2 regions of the Solibacillus sp. FSL W7-1324 genome follow, and region 1 is predicted to be linked to the other one. Evidence: predicted binding sites of a transcription regulator. Region 1 holds the regulator's gene; the other holds the start of a gene.

Region 1 (8,273 bases):
CGATACATTATCTAATTTCAACGATAGTTTATTATTTATGCAGGCTCTTACAATGAGCGATTATATAGGCGATTTGCCATTTCTATTGGCAATCGATATTCTCGATATAATTTTTTAAATTGGGTAAACAATAGTGAGGAGTGATTTAAATGAAACAGACTAAATTATGGATTAATGGCAAATGGGAAAGTACAAAAGAAACAACAGAGTTAAAAACACCTTACACGGGAGAAGTGCTTGCAAATGTGGCAAAAGCTACAACAGCGGATGTGGAGCGTGCGATTGAAGGTGCCCATCAAACATTCCAGTCATTCAAAAAAACGACTGCTTATGAACGTGCGGAAATTCTATATAAAGTTGTAACGATCATGCGTGAACGTAAAAAGGAACTTGCAAAAATATTGGCGGATGAAGCGGCTAAACCGATTTCAGCAGGTATTGCCGAATTGGACCGTACGATTGCAACATATCAGTTCGCTGCCGAAGCGGCAAAACAAAGTACGGGCGAAACGATTCCGATGGATGCAGCACCTGGCGTTAAAGACAGAATCGGTTATACAAAACGGGTTCCATTAGGTGTAGTATCTGCAATTACACCGTTTAATTTTCCTTTTAATCTTGTAGCTCATAAATTAGGTCCAGCCTTTGCTGTAGGGAATACAGTTGTATTAAAGCCTGCCTCTCAAACGCCGTTAAGTTCTCTTGTAATGGCTGAAATTTTCAAAGAAGCAGGTTTACCGGATGGCGCATTGCAAATTGTGACAGGCAGCGGCGGCGAATTGAGCGAAACACTTGTAACACATCCACTTGTAAAAAAAGTGACATTTACAGGTAGTGGTGCGGTCGGACTGAAAATTAAAGAAAAAGTCGGCCTCCGAAAAATTACACTGGAGCTTGGTTCAAATGCGGCGCTCATCGTAGAACCTTCAACACCGCTTGAAAAAATTATGAAGCGCGGTGTAGGCGGAGCATTTGGGTTTGCCGGACAAGTATGTATTTCATTGCAACGCATTTATGTTCATAGTTCGATTTATGAGAAGTTCACAAAATTATTTGTTGAAGAGACAAAGAAACTCGTTGTCGGAGATCCGCATGATGAAAAAACGGATGTAAGTGCAATGATCCATCCTGATGAGGTTAGCCGTATAAAAAACTGGATTGAAGAGGCGAAACAGCATGGGGCAACCGTTGCAGCAGGAGCTGAATTTACAGAGCGCACATGCTCGCCAACTGTCATGACGAATGTGAAGCCTGATATGAAAATTGTTTGTGAAGAGACGTTTGCACCGATTGTATCCATTGTACCTTATGAGACATTGGACGAAGCAATTGCCCTTGTCAACGGATCAGAACTTGCACTAAATGCAGGGATCTACACAAATGTGTTAACCGATGCGATGAAAGCTGCCGAAGAGATTGAAGCAGGTGCAGTCATCATTAATGATATTCCGACATTCCGTACAGATAATATGCCGTATGGAGGCGTCAAAATGAGCGGTTACGGTAAAGAAGGCATTAAGTATGCTGTGGAAGAAATGACCGATTTAAAATTTATTACAATGAAGTTGAATTATGAATAGTTTGGACTAGCACTTCCATCTTCTGAATAGTAACATGGAGTGTAGTTCAGAAAGGAGGAAGGTTATGAAAAATACTCTGCCGATGAGCTTTTCAAAATCTATCCAGACACGATTAGTACTACCTCCTGATACAAATCATCATCAGTCGATATTCGGAGGAAAAGTGTTAGCATATATTGATGAAATTGCAGCGATTGCAGCGATGAAACATTGCCAAGGCGAAGTCGTTACTGCTTCTTTTGACTCAGTCGATTTCGTATCCTCTGCCTATGCAGGTGATATGATTGAGTTGGAAGCTGTTGTTTCCGGGACAGGCCGTACTTCAATGGAAGTGTATGTACGGGTTGTATCAAGAAATATTAAAACAGGTGCAAAGAAATTAACGACGGAATCCTTCGTAACGATGGTTGCGATTGACGAAAACGGCAAGCCGAAAGAAGTACCGGGTGTTGAACCGGAGACAGATTTCGAACGCCATTTATTTGAAACAGGTCCGATTCGTCAGGAACATCGAAAACAAAAGCGAGCATTATCAAAAAAACGCCGTGCATAATAAAAGGGATACCAAATGCAAATTAACATTTGGTATCCCTTTAGTATTTAAATAAAATTAATCATGCAGCTCCTGAACAATATGGAGCAATGAATCCGATGAAGTTAATACATTGTTTGTCGTATGTGTTAAACCGGTAATAACAGACGAAATGGCATGAATGTCTTCATTTGTATTTTCATATTGCGTTTTAATGCCATGTACGGCTTCTGTAATGGATGTAAAGGAATCCGCCAAGTTTTTTTGTGTATCCACGCTCATTTTTACTTGTTCATCAACACTTGATACAGAATCGGACATTTGTGAAATACTCAGTTCCGTTTCTTTAATTAAATGGGAAACGTTCTGTACCGCATTTTTAGTTTCCTCAGCAAGCTTTCGAACTTCATCAGCTACTACGGCAAATCCTTTTCCGTGTTCACCTGCACGTGCTGCTTCAATAGATGCATTTAATGCAAGCAAGTTTGTCTGATCGGCAATTCCCGTTACTAATCCAACAATCTCGGCAATTTTTTTAGATGATTGACGCAGTTTAACCATTGATGATTCAAGTGTATCCACACGATCTAAAATGTTTGTCATAATAGCTGTTTGGTTAATTAAATAGGTAGTACCTGTCGTTGATTTATTTTCCGTTTCCGCAACTAAATTTAAGCCTTGAGTTGTATTCGAAGCAATTTCTTCAGATTGACTCGCGATTTCCTGTAACGAGGCATTTGTCTGATCACTAATATGCGTTAATTCTTGTGCTGTTTGTTGAATTCGCTCAACAATTCGGGATTTCATTTCCAAACTTTCAGTACGAATGCGCTGTTCTTCTTTTTCATAGGCTTCAATTACAAGCTGCTGCTCGAGGTTGATCAGCTTTGAAAAGGCATCTATAGCTTTAGCCATTTCTCCATTCGACATTTCAATTTTACTGATAAAGTCGATAAACGTTGTCATTAGCGATTGGAATGATGCAATATACCACTTTGATTGCAATCCGATTTTGACATGGACATGCGCAATCGTTTGTCGTTCCTCTATGTATTTAGAATCGATATTACAGTTGAACATCGCTTCTAAATGCTTTGTTAAAGTACCTTTAAGTCGCTCCATTCGAGCTGAGCTTCCTATAATATCTACGAGTTCAGGACTTAAGCTGATTGCACCGTAAAACTTTTCCACCATAACCGGAACTACCTGTTGTGCAAAAGGCTCCAGCTGTTTAATCACGGCTAAATCCTCTTTCGTTAATTTTAGTAATTGAAGCTGTTTATGTAAGTTAGGATAGTTTGAAACATCCAAATTTACTTGCTGACTGTACTCAGCTATATCAAAAAATGGCTTGTTTGAAACTTTTGTTGCTCTTGAAAACAGAATACCCATGTTCTTCCTCGTTTCGTGTATTTATTAAATAATACTATTTTACTGTTTATATCGGTTAGTATCAGTAATATTTCTATAAAGAATTAAAATTTACAGTAATTTGTATTTAAGGTAAGATAATAACTATTAAAATAGATGCAGTAAATAGTGAAAGGCGTTGTAAAGATGAAGTTTCATAAAGGGCGTTTGAAATTTGTTTTACCTTTGTCCCTAGGGGTGGCGATTGCATCGTATATTATGCTCGTTAATAATTACGCAGAAGTAGGCAGTCGTGACCGCATATTAATAGTTATCGGAGCAACAATCCTAACCGCGGTTATTTCCTACTTTTTATTTCCTCAGGAAGGCGACAACCCGAAGGATAGAGGCCCATACTGATTAAATATCGACGTTATTTAAAAATCTCGAAATAAAATTCGGGATTTTTGTCCTCTCTATGAAACTTTTATGAATATTATCCGTAAATAAGCTAATAAACTAAAGTGAGGTTGATATCAAATGGAATCTAAATGGTCGAAAATCATCATACATGCCAGTGCATTCTTTGCACCATTCCTAGTACCGATTCTGTTTTTCTTAATAAGTTCTGAAGATGAAGTAAAACGTACAGCAATCCAGGCATTGCTTTTCCAGATTGTATTCGGAATTTTAATAGCGATTGCAGGAGTTCTTTCTGTAGTTTTAATTGGTTTACCATTCCTGTTAGTATTTTTGGTCATCTTCTGGATTGCACCGATTATCGGTATTGTAAAAGCATTATCTGATCAGCACTGGAATTATCCAATTGTCGGACGCTGGGTATAATTTATCCTCATTCTGGCAAAGTTCATAAAAGCGGTAAGGTTTGTTTAAAAACACCTTATCGCTTTTTTTACATAAATAGGGATTTATTAATGTAAAAATAGGGAAACCTAAAACAAGAGTGATTAGTTGCATTACAAAAAATAAATGTTGTATATTTAAGTCAAAGATAGTCAAAGTCAGTTGATGAGAGGTGAGAGACAGCATGAGGAATATATCTGACATAATTGAAGGGTATTTGAAGGAAGTTATTGAATTAGAGGGACAGGGACTTATTGAAATAAAGCGTAACGAATTAGCTAAGCAATTTGCCTGCGCTCCTTCTCAAATCAATTACGTTATCAATACACGTTTCACGACCGAGCATGGCTACTATGTAGAGAGTAAGCGGGGTGGTGGCGGTTATATTCGGATTTTGCGTGTAACAATCCACTCTAAGAAAAATTTACTGGACGAAATGGAAACACAAATAGGTAACGCCATTGCTCAGACTAATGCTGAACGTATTATTTTCCGGTTATTGGAAGAGGATATTATTACAGAGCGAGAAGGAAGCATCATGAAAGCCGCTTTAGATCGGGTCACATTACAGGTAGCTTTACCGCTGCGTGATCAGCTAAGAGCACGTATTATGCATGCGATGCTACAAACGATTTCTTTTGAAAAGTAGAGGTGGATTATTATGATATGTGAGCATTGTAAACAGCGTCATGCCAATGTTACCGTTACTCAAGTTCACAATGGGCAAAAAGTAGAACGTCACTACTGTGAAGTATGTGCTACTCAATTTCATCCATTTCAATTTGATGTAAATGAAGAGCCAGCATCTCTTCAGCAGCTTATTTCAAATTGGTTCAATTTTGTACCTGTGAATGCAAAAAAAGAAAGTACGACAACGAATACAAACAGCCCAAAATCCTGCCCTTCCTGCGGGTTTACGTACCGGCAGTTTTTAAAGCAAGGTAAATTTGGATGCGGCCAATGTTACGAAACATTTAGCGAGCAATTACCACAGCTACTTGAACGACTTCAGGCAGGTACTCAGCATGTAGGGTATGTGGAAGAAGGGCCTTCAAAAGAAAAAGTAGAACAACAAATCCAAGAGCTCCGATCATCACTGCAGCAAGCTATTGCGGAAGAGCGTTTTGAAGATGCAGCTTCCATACGTGATGAGGTAAGGGAATTGGAAAGTAAAATAAAACAGGAAGGTGAGGGGAACGCATGAACATCGAGCATTTTTTAACGAATGCCAGTCCCAGCTGGATGCAGCACGAAAGCGATTCAGATATCGTCATTAGCACGCGCATTCGGCTTGCTCGTAATATTGCCAATACTCGATTTCCGATTAGTTTTACAGAACAGGAAGCACAACTGATTGAAGAAAAAATGATGCAGTCATTATTATCTTCGGATAACAATCCATATCAGTTTTCCTATTTCCAAATAAAAGATATGCCGGTTTTACAGCGCCAAATATTAGTGGAAAAACATTTAATCAGCCCGAATTTGGCACGAAGAAAAAAAATTGGATCATTTTTTTTAACAAAAGATGAATCCATTAGCATATTAGTAAATGAAGAGGATCATATTCGCATCCAGAGTCTTATGCAAGGCATGAACTTAAAAGAAGCATTTGATAAGGCTCGTAATATTGACCGCTTCTTAAGTAAGTCAATTACGTATGCATATGAAGACCGCTATGGTTATTTGACAAGTTGCCCAACAAATGTCGGAACAGGACTTCGAGCTTCTGTCATGCTCCATTTACCGGCACTCACAATGATGAAGCAGATGAATCCGTTAATTCAGATGATGACAAGATTAGGAATGGTAGTGCGGGGTATATATGGAGAAGGCAGTGAAAATTTAGGAAATATTTATCAAATATCAAACCAGATTACTTTAGGTAAATCAGAAGAAATGATTTTGCAGGAGCTTCAGGATGTTGTCGAGCAAGTAATCAAAAAAGAAGAACTTGCCCGCAAAAATTTGCTGATGCGTGCCCCTTCCGTGTTGGAAGACCGCCTAAGCCGCTCACTCGGTACTTTGAAGTATGCAAAAATTTTAACGAGTGAAGAAGCCGCAAGCTGTTTATCAAATGTGCGTCTTGGGGTAAGTTTAGGATTATTAGAAACAATTTCCCAGCGTAAACTAAATGAGTGCATGCTTATTATGCAACCTGGACTCATTCAGCAATATATTGGTACTACGTTACAACCGGCAGAGCGCGACATGTATCGTGCGAAGCTGTTGCAAGAAAAGTTAAACGAGCAAGATGAAGCTACAAACAATGGGGAAAAAGGAGAGGATTTTCTATGATGTTTAATCGATTCACACAACGTGCTCAAAAGGTATTACAACTTGCTCAAGAAGAGGCCATTCGTCTTAAGCATAAAGAAATCGGAACTGAACATATTTTACTTGGCTTAATTCGTGAAGGTGGCGGAATTGCCGCTAAAGCATTGGAAGCAATTAATATTAGCCCACAAATGATTGAAAATGGCATTGAAGAACTCGTTGGAAAAGGAACTGAAGATGTAGGACCTATCGTACATTACACACCACGTGCTAAAAAGGTAATCGAACTTTCATTGGATGAATCGCGTAAATTAGGGCATGCATATGTTGGAACAGAGCATATTTTATTAGCTTTAATTCGTGAAGGTGAAGGGGTTGCTGCCCGCGTATTGGCCAATACTGGTGTAAGCATCAATAAAGCACGCCAACAAGTGTTACTGTTATTAGGCAATAACGACTCAAACAATAGCGGTAATTCAAGCATGACACAAACAGTAAATACACCAACGCTTGATAGTTTAGCCCGCGATTTAACAGCAGTAGCACGTGAAGGTTCACTTGACCCGGTTATCGGCCGCTCAAAAGAAATTACACGTGTTGTTGAAGTACTGTCACGCCGTACAAAAAACAACCCGGTACTGATCGGGGAACCAGGTGTAGGTAAAACGGCTATTGCAGAAGGCTTGGCACAACAAATCATCAATAATGAAGTACCGGAAACACTGCGCGATAAACGTGTAATGACGCTTGATATGGGTACAGTTGTAGCTGGTACGAAATATCGTGGGGAATTTGAAGACCGTCTGAAAAAAGTGATGGATGAAATTCGCCAGGCGGGTAATATTATTCTATTCATCGATGAGCTTCATACATTGATCGGTGCAGGTGGCGCGGAAGGTGCAATTGATGCGTCGAATATTTTAAAACCATCATTGGCACGTGGCGAACTGCAATGTATCGGTGCAACAACATTGGATGAGTACCGCAAGTATATCGAAAAAGACGCGGCATTAGAGCGTCGTTTCCAACCAATCCAAGTTGATGAGCCAACTGTTGAAGAAACAATCCAGATTATTAACGGTTTACGTGACCGCTATGAAGCACATCACCGTGTGAAAATTTCGGATGAAGCGGTAGAAGCGGCTGCGAAATTATCGGATCGCTACATTTCGGATCGTTTCTTACCGGATAAGGCAATTGATTTAATTGATGAGGCTGGTTCAAAAGTGCGCTTACGCTCTTACACTGTTCCACCTAATCTAAAAGAGCTGGAAGATAAATTGGAAGGCATTCGATCTGAAAAGAATGCTGCCGTTTCAGGTCAGGAGTTTGAAAAAGCTGCTGCATTGCGTGATACAGAGCAGAAGCTGAAACAAGAGCTTGAACAGCTGAAAAAAGAATGGAAAGAAAAGCAGGGCAAAGAAGAGTCTACAGTTTATGTAGATGACATCGCGCAAGTTGTAGCGATGTGGACGGGAATTCCAGTTTCAAAAATCGCTCAGGCAGAATCTGCGAAGTTATTAAACCTTGAAGAAGAATTACACAAACGCGTAGTTGGTCAAGGCGAAGCAGTAGAAGCGATTTCCCGTGCAATCCGCCGTGCCCGTGCAGGCTTAAAAGACCCGAAACGTCCAATCGGTTCATTTATTTTCCTTGGACCTACAGGTGTG
Region 2 (8,273 bases), 580 kb from region 1:
TGAGCTTCGTTACAGCATACGTCAATACAAGGTATAGGAACGCCGCGAATAAATACGGCTCCCAGAAACGCTGATACGTTCCGGCTACTACTTTACTTACGTATAAAATTTCGGCTCCGGCGATTACCGTTACAAGTGAAGAATCTTTTAACAGTGCGATAAATTCATTTCCTAAAGGCGGAATCATTCGACGGAACGCCTGCGGTAAAATAACTTTGCGCATCGCCTGGCTTTGCGTTAATCCTAAAGACCTTGCAGCTTCCATTTGCCCTTTGTCGATCGACTGGATCCCTGCACGGAAAATTTCTGCATTATATGCAGCACTGTTTAAAATCAGTCCGACAATACCCGATACCCACCAACCTTGTGATGTTCCGAAAATAGTCGGAATAACCGCTAAGTGAATTAATAATAATTGTACGAGCATTGGCGTACCACGGAATACGTCGACATAGATTTTAGCCGGCCAGTAAATCCACTTTTTTGTTGAAACTTGGCCTAATCCTAAAACTAGACCGAATATGATCCCACCAATATAACCACATGCTGTTAAAACAATAGTCGCCCAAAGTCCTTTTGCATATAGTTCACGGTAGTTCCAGATTATATCCCAACGGAAAAAATCAAAAAAATCCATCTGAAACCCTCCAATAAATTAAAATGTAGCTTATTCGATTTCTGTACCTGTAATTTCAGCTAGCTTGCCATTGTCTTTAATTTTTTGAAGACCTTCATTTAAAATGTCCAATAGCTCTTTGTTGCCCTTTTTCACCATAAAGCCGAAGTAATCTTTTTCGAATGAATTATCTTCCACTGCTTTTAAGCCTGAATCAGGATTGTTTTCAAGGTAATCTAAAATTACTGCATTATCACCGATTGCGGCATCTGCTGCACCTGTCAGTACTTCTGTTAAAGCAACAGAGAAGTTTTCATAAGCTAAAATCTTCGAGCTTGCAACACCTTGAAGTTCCTGAGCTGCGATATGACCTGTCGTATTGATTTGCACCGCGATTTTTTTGTCTTTAATATCTTCTAACGATGCCACTGTCGAACCTTCTTTTGTCACGATCAATAACGTCGCTTCATAATAAGGATCTGTAAAGTCATAAGTTTGTTTACGCTCATCTGTAATTGTAATCGCTGCTGCACCCATATCCACTTCACCATTTGTTACTTGGCTCATCATTGAGTCCCAGCCTACATTTTTCACTTTTGTCTCGATGCCCATCTCTTCGCCGATCGCTGCTAAAATCTCTGAATCTAATCCAACAACATTGCCTTTATCATCTAAGTATTCGAATGGTGCATATGTAGCTTCCGTACCTGCAACAATTTTCTTATATTCTTTATCACCTGTTGATGAAGATTCGTCTGCTCCACACGCTGTTAAAATCATCGAAGCTGCTGCTAAAGGTGCTGCCCATTTAAATAGTTTTCTAGTACTCATTATGAATATCCTCCTGGATGTAATAGTTTTTTTAATAACATGTTCAATTATATTAATTCCACAATTAATATACAACATTTAATTTTTAAAAAATTGATTATTATTGCAGTATGATGAATTAATATAACAAAATTGACGGTTTATTTGCATATAATTTAATATTTATTCACTCATTTACTATTCCATTATTGTATCCCCCTTCTAAAATGCCTCACTTTCCATTACATATATTCCCTGTTTTTTATAATATATGTTAATTCTATAAAGAATTTTTACTAAAACAAAAAAAGACCGCACAAGAGGAGCTCCTCTCATACAGTCTTGAAATTATTATTTAGTTAGAGAACGAATGAAGGATAAAAAGAACCGGTACAGTGATTCCTTCTATCCTACTAAAACTTCATTCTCTATTGCAAAAAAACCTCAGATGTTTTTTTACAATTGATATTGAAACGTATATTAAAACAGTAAAATGGTGCCCCCTAAAGGACATGATAGTATGGTCTATCTAACTAGTTTTGTAAAAACACAACATTTAATAATGTACTAATTTTCTACATATAATTCAAGTAGGAAATGTATTTTTTTATAAAGAAATTTTGTTTTTTTAAGTGAAGAGCGTTTAAATTAGTTCGGTTTCGGAAACTTATAGTGTAGCGTCAAAAATAAACTGTAGAAAAATGGAAGAGAAAGATTATTTTTACTTCATGCTGATCAATAATCTTTAAAAAAGAAAGCGCCCTCGGAGGGAATCGAACCCCCAGCCTCAGAACCGGAATCTGAAGTGTTATCCATTACACCACGAGGACATATAAATAAGTATATGAGCAACTTTTTTCATTATACAGATGGAACCCCTTATTTTCAACTGTAAAAATCAGAGTTTATATTTGACCATAACTGACTAATACGTGTATGATAGGTTTACAGCTGAAATATTTGTCAATTTCAGCAATAGTAATCGAATATAAGCTTTAACAAAGGGAGGATTTTTCAATGAACTTAATTCCTACAGTTATTGAACAAACAAACCGCGGCGAACGTGCATATGACATCTATTCACGTTTACTTAAAGACCGCATCATTTTATTAGGTAGTGGGATTGACGATAATGTTGCAAACTCTATCGTAGCACAGCTATTATTTTTAGAAGCTGAAGATCCAGATAAAGATATCTACCTGTACATCAACTCACCAGGTGGCTCGATCACTTCTGGTATGGCGATCTACGATACGATGAACTTCATCAAACCTGATGTTTCAACAATCTGTATCGGTATGGCTGCTTCAATGGGTGCATTCCTGCTTTCTGCTGGTGCAAAAGGCAAGCGTGTTGCATTACCAAACGCTGAAGTAATGATTCACCAACCACTTGGCGGAGCACAAGGTCAAGCAACAGAAATCGAAATCGCTGCGAAACGTATTTTACACTTACGTGAAAAATTAAACCGCATCATGGCTGAAAACAGTGGCCAAGATTACGAAACGTTAGCACGCGACACAGATCGTGACAACTTCATGTCTGCAGAGCAAGCATTAGAGTACGGTCTAATCGATAAAATTTATGAGCGTAACCAATTAAAATAATCGATTCATTCAAGCATACAAGATTCGTCTTGTATGCTTTTTTGTGTTCAAAAAAATAAGCACAGCCGTTCATGTACTGAACAGCTGTGCTTTTGTCTTGCAAATAAAATTCATTATCGCATTTTATTTATTGCTTTAATAAATAGGATTGTCCACGTCCAGAGTAAAACGCCAACTCCTTGCACCATTTCGGTCCCTCATGCAAAAGTGGTGGAACGTTTACTTTTGCATCGGGCCCTCCAATGGTTAGAAGAGTTGAACGGGCGCTTTATCCTTTTGCTTTAATCCGCTTTTTCAATTAGAAGTTGTAGTGCGTCGATTGCTTTTTCTTCGTCATGGCCGTCTGCCCATAATGTAACAACTGTGCCTTTAGCAACAGCCAGGCTCATAATGCCCATGATCGACTTTGCATTTACTTTTTTCGTATCCTTTTGTAAAAAGACGTCTGCTTTATAACGATTCGCCTCTTGAACGAACAAAGCGGCCTGTCTTGCTTGTAAGCCCGATTTTAACTTTACTTCTACTTGTTTTTCAATCATGTTGAAATTCTCCCTTTCACAACCGTTCATCGCTTTAAGTTTATCTTAACGAAATTGTCCGAAAAGAACAACAATTGGAAACATCTTTTATGAAATCGTTACCAATTTTTTCTTTTACGCTTTGATGTACTTGCTCCGTTTTTGTGAGTTTAAATACTTTCTCCACGACGGAGCGCATCCGCGATTTCATCGATTTTGCGCAGACGATGATTGACGCCTGATTTACTGACAACGCCAGTTGAAACCATTTCACCGAGCTCTTTTAACGTCACGTCCTGATATTCCACACGAAGGCGTGCAATTTCACGCAGTTTTTCCGGCAGCTGATCAAGACCTACCGCATTATCAATATAGCGGATATTTTCCACTTGCCTCAACGCCGCGCCTATTGTTTTGTTTAAGTTGGCTGTTTCACAGTTTACGATACGGTTTACACTGTTACGCATATCTCTAATGATCCGCACATCCTCAAACTTTAGCATTGCCTGTACAGCACCGACTAAATTCATAAAATCCGAAATTTTTTCGGCTTCTTTTAAATACGTGACAAAACCTTTTTTACGTTCGATTGTCTTCGCATTTAAGTCGTACCGGTTCATCAGCTCAGCCAACGCTTCCCCGTGCTCCTTATATAAAGAATAAATCTCCAAATGGTAGGAAGAGGTTTCCGGATTGTTCACCGAGCCTCCTGCCAAAAAGGCACCACGTAAATAAGCACGGCGTTCATTCTCTTTCGGTATGATAGATTTCGCGATCGTATGATTAAACTCAAATGAATTTGAGACAATTTCTAAATCCGCAAGAATTTCACGTGCGCCTTCCCGAACACGGCATATATACACATTATTCTTTTTAAGACGCATCTTTTTCCGCACAAGCAACTCGACATTATATGGATAAAGCTTCTTTACAATTGTATAAAGCCGACGTGCGATTGCCGCATTTTCTGTTTGTACGTCCAAGCTTATTTGGCGATTCGCAAAACTTAACGAACCGTTCATCCGTATCAGGGCAGATACTTCTGCCTTTAAACTGCTATCACCCGCTTCTACCTGCGTCAGTTCTTTCTTTGTTTCAGATGCAAATGACATGGATTCGCTCCCCCTTTCCCAGCAACCTATGTAGTGTTTCTTTCATACTACTATTCTTGCGTTGTTTGTTTTTTCTGTAATGTATATTCACAAAGCCATTCCGCTAGATTTACCGCATCATGACGTACTGTTCCATTTTCAATAAGGGCGATCTCTTTTGGAATAATAGTGATGCCCATTTCTTGCAATCTTTCTATATCAAACTTTACAGGTTCGGCATTTTCTTCACGGTAATTTTCGTAAATCGAAGGAGGCAGCTCCTTTTCATTGATTAGTACCGATTGGATAAACGCTTCGCCAACATGTTCATGGATTGCTTCAATATGTTTTGACGCAGTAAAGTTTCTCGTTTCACCTTGCTGTGTCATTAAATTCGCAATGTAAATCTTTTCACCCTTTGCACGAACAACTGCCTGCCCGATTCCTTTCACTAATAGATTCGGAATGATGCTCGTATAAAGGCTGCCAGGTCCAATCAAAATAAAATCTGCCCGTTCAATCGCATGAACTGCAGCAGGTAAAGGTTTGAGATTACTCGGCTCCAAGTATACCCGTTTAATCGGTGCCTGGCCTGAAGGAATTTTCGACTCGCCTATCACATCTGACCCATCCGCCAATTCGGCATGTAACGTAACCTTTTTATTCGCTGCTGGAATGACCTTTCCGTGCACGTTCAGTACTTTGCTCATTTCAGCAATCGCATGGTTAAAATCACCTGTAATTTCCGTCAAAGCCGTCAACATTAAGTTCCCGAGCGAATGACCGCCTAAATCGTTTGATTGGGAAAAGCGGTATTGAAACATTTGCTCGACTAACGGCTCTACGTCAGAAAGTGCGGCAATTACATTTCGCACATCTCCTGGCGGCGGGATATCATAGTCATCCCGCAAACGGCCAGAAGAGCCACCGTCATCAGCAACCGTAACGATAGCCGTTATATCAAAAGGATGCTGCTTCAAACCGCGTAAAATTGTAGAAAGGCCTGTCCCCCCGCCAATTACGACGATTCTTGTTCTCTTTTTTTTCATTTCATTAATCCTTCCTATGATTAATATCTCTATGTGTAACGATGACTTGATCATTTTTTGCCAATAGCTTCCCGAAGTATTCAGCAAGTGTAACGGAGCGATGTTGACCGCCCGTACAGCCGAAAGCGATGACAAGCTGTGATTTGCCTTCATTACGGTAATGGGGAATCATGAAAGTGAACAGGTCAGTCAGTTTGGCAATTAACTGTTGTGTTTCTTCCGTTGCCAATACGTAAGAGGAAACTTCTGTTTGTAGCCCTGTTTTATGTCTTAGCTCTTCAACATAGTAAGGATTTTTTAAAAAACGAACATCGAATACTAAATCAGCATCAATCGGCAGCCCATGCTTAAATCCAAATGACATAATGTTTAGTGAAAACGTAGGACTGCTCATATTGCTGAACTCCTGGGCGATACGTTCACGTAATTCACGTGGCTTTAACTTGGAAGTATTGACGATTGATTTGGCGCGCCCTTTTACTTCAGAGAGCAATTCGCGCTCCAGCTGAATCCCTTCCAGCGGTAATCCCTGAGGTGCAAGCGGATGTGATCGGCGTGATTCTTTATAGCGGCGAACTAATGTGGCATCATCGGATTCCAAAAATAAAATACGGAGTAAAATATCTTCTTCATCCAGTAGTGCGTCGAGCGATTCGATCAATGAGCCAAAAAATTCTCTCCCACGTAAATCCATCACAACTGCCATACGTGAAATCTTTTTTTCGGAACCCTTCATTAGCGTTAAAAAAGTAGTTAAAAGCTCCGGAGGTAAATTATCTACACAGTAATAACCTAAATCCTCAAAACTTTGAACGGCTACCGTTTTGCCCGCCCCTGACATTCCTGTAATAATTACTAACTCATGTGTATAGCTCGAACTTGCCACTTATTTCATCTCCTCTAGTTTTGTTCCGTCGAGTTTTGGATTTTTTCGCTAATCAGCTCAAAATCCTCTGTATATTCAAATGTACCATATTGCGTACCTTTATTTAACGCTGCAAATAATAAATTCGTACGGTCACCTGCTGCCATCGGAAGATCCTTTAAACGATCAATTTCATACCAGTTTAAAATGCCTTCCCGTGTTTCGACAAATGGTGTTCCTTCAACATCTGTTGCAATAAATGTGTACAGCATCCACTCATCGACGACCGTATCACCATTTTTGATAACCATTGTGTATACGCCTTTTAAATGAACGTCTTTTGGTGTTAAATTCGTCTCTTCCTGAAATTCGCGTATAGCCGAGTCATAGATGGACTCTCCTGGCTCCATTTTTCCACCTGGTGCCACAAACCAGCCTCTTCTCGGCTTTTGCAGCAATAATACTTGACCATCTTTAATAGCGAGTAAATTTGTAATACGTTGCATACACAACACCTCAACTTTTTCATTTAATGGATAAGTGAATATATAATATTTCACGAATTCCACATAAGTAAAGACACAATTTCGCTATACGTGAAGCGAATTGTGTTTTTCTAAAGCTTATTTCTATTATACCTTGTCCTATGCATTCAGTAAAAGCAAGCGTTTCATTTATAATGCCAGCATTTATGCAGGAAAGCCATAAAAAAAGAGGTTGCTTCAGCGTAAACCGCTTGAAACAACCTTAGGATAAAAATATAAGGGGGTTAAAACAAATTCCACTTTTAGTATACCCTTATTTTGTAACGATATGATTACATTTATGTTAAAGAATTATTGATTTATTTTTTCTTTGATTTCTTCTACGTAATGTTGAGCAGATTGAGCTGCAATACTGCCGTCACCTGTAGCTGTTACAATTTGACGCAGCATTTTTTCACGAACATCACCCGCAGCATAAATACCAGGAATTGCAGTTTCCATTTTTTCATTTGTTACAATATAGCCTGCTTCATTTAAAATATTCAGTGAAGCAAATGGTGCTGTTAATGGAAGCATGCCGACATATACGAATACGCCATCTGTTTCCATTTCTGACTCTGTACCGTCAACTGTTGAAGCTAACGTCACTTTGCCTACTTTACCGTCAACTTCATGAATTTCTTTCACAGTTGAATTCCAGATGAAGTCTACTTTTTCGTTGGCAAATGCACGATCTTGTAAAATCTTTTGTGCACGAAGCTTATCGCGACGGTGTACGATTGTTACTTTATCCGCAAAGCGTGTTAAGTAAACACCTTCTTCAACAGCAGAGTCGCCTCCACCGATTACGATCAGGTTTTTTTGTTTGAAGAATGCGCCATCACATACAGCACAGTAACTTACACCGCGGCCGCCAAGCTCTGTTTCGCCAGGAATGCCCAGTTTTTTGTACTCTGCACCTGTTGTAATGATAATCGTGCGTGTTTTATATTGTTTTTTACCTGAAACGATAATTTTGTATTCATCACCATCGATGATTTCATTTACATCACCGTAAGCATATTCAGCACCGAATTTTTTTGCGTGCTCAAACATTTTCGTCGATAGCTCAGGCCCTAAAATAGTATCGAAACCAGGGTAGTTTTCCACTGCTTCTGTATTTGCCATTTGTCCGCCGGGAATCCCACGTTCAATCATTAATGTTGATAAGTTAGCGCGTGATGCATATACC

What was found. Region 1 encodes CtsR, which represses protease genes until heat stress. Its sites were predicted from a motif close to ATGGTCAATAAAGGTCAAACA; they were not measured.
Positions count from the first base shown of each region.
Region 2: clpP (ATP-dependent Clp endopeptidase proteolytic subunit ClpP) is a predicted target of CtsR. The motif match lies at 2,335-2,355, and genes of this name have one in related genera.

Region 1 covers NZ_JBBOYH010000001.1:3,597,126-3,605,398, reverse strand. Annotated here, with positions in the region: gene MKY71_RS18055 (DUF4003 family protein) at 1-118, shown strand, start outside; gene MKY71_RS18050 (aldehyde dehydrogenase family protein) at 150-1,580, shown strand; gene MKY71_RS18045 (acyl-CoA thioesterase) at 1,645-2,133, shown strand; gene MKY71_RS18040 (globin-coupled sensor protein) at 2,191-3,504, opposite strand; gene MKY71_RS18035 (acyltransferase) at 3,670-3,882, shown strand; gene MKY71_RS18030 (DUF4870 domain-containing protein) at 4,003-4,308, shown strand; gene MKY71_RS18025 (CtsR family transcriptional regulator) at 4,511-4,975, shown strand; gene MKY71_RS18020 (UvrB/UvrC motif-containing protein) at 4,988-5,530, shown strand; gene MKY71_RS18015 (protein arginine kinase) at 5,527-6,624, shown strand; gene MKY71_RS18010 (ATP-dependent Clp protease ATP-binding subunit) at 6,621-8,273, shown strand, end outside.
Region 2 covers NZ_JBBOYH010000001.1:3,012,632-3,020,904, forward strand. Annotated here, with positions in the region: gene MKY71_RS15040 (amino acid ABC transporter permease) at 1-637, opposite strand, end outside; gene MKY71_RS15045 (basic amino acid ABC transporter substrate-binding protein) at 668-1,447, opposite strand; tRNA gene MKY71_RS15050 (tRNA-Arg) at 2,185-2,256, opposite strand; gene clpP (ATP-dependent Clp endopeptidase proteolytic subunit ClpP) at 2,444-3,034, shown strand; gene MKY71_RS15060 (HPr family phosphocarrier protein) at 3,316-3,573, opposite strand; gene whiA (DNA-binding protein WhiA) at 3,723-4,664, opposite strand; gene MKY71_RS15070 (gluconeogenesis factor YvcK family protein) at 4,715-5,692, opposite strand; gene rapZ (RNase adapter RapZ) at 5,697-6,578, opposite strand; gene MKY71_RS15080 (8-oxo-dGTP diphosphatase) at 6,593-7,063, opposite strand; gene trxB (thioredoxin-disulfide reductase) at 7,394-8,273, opposite strand, start outside.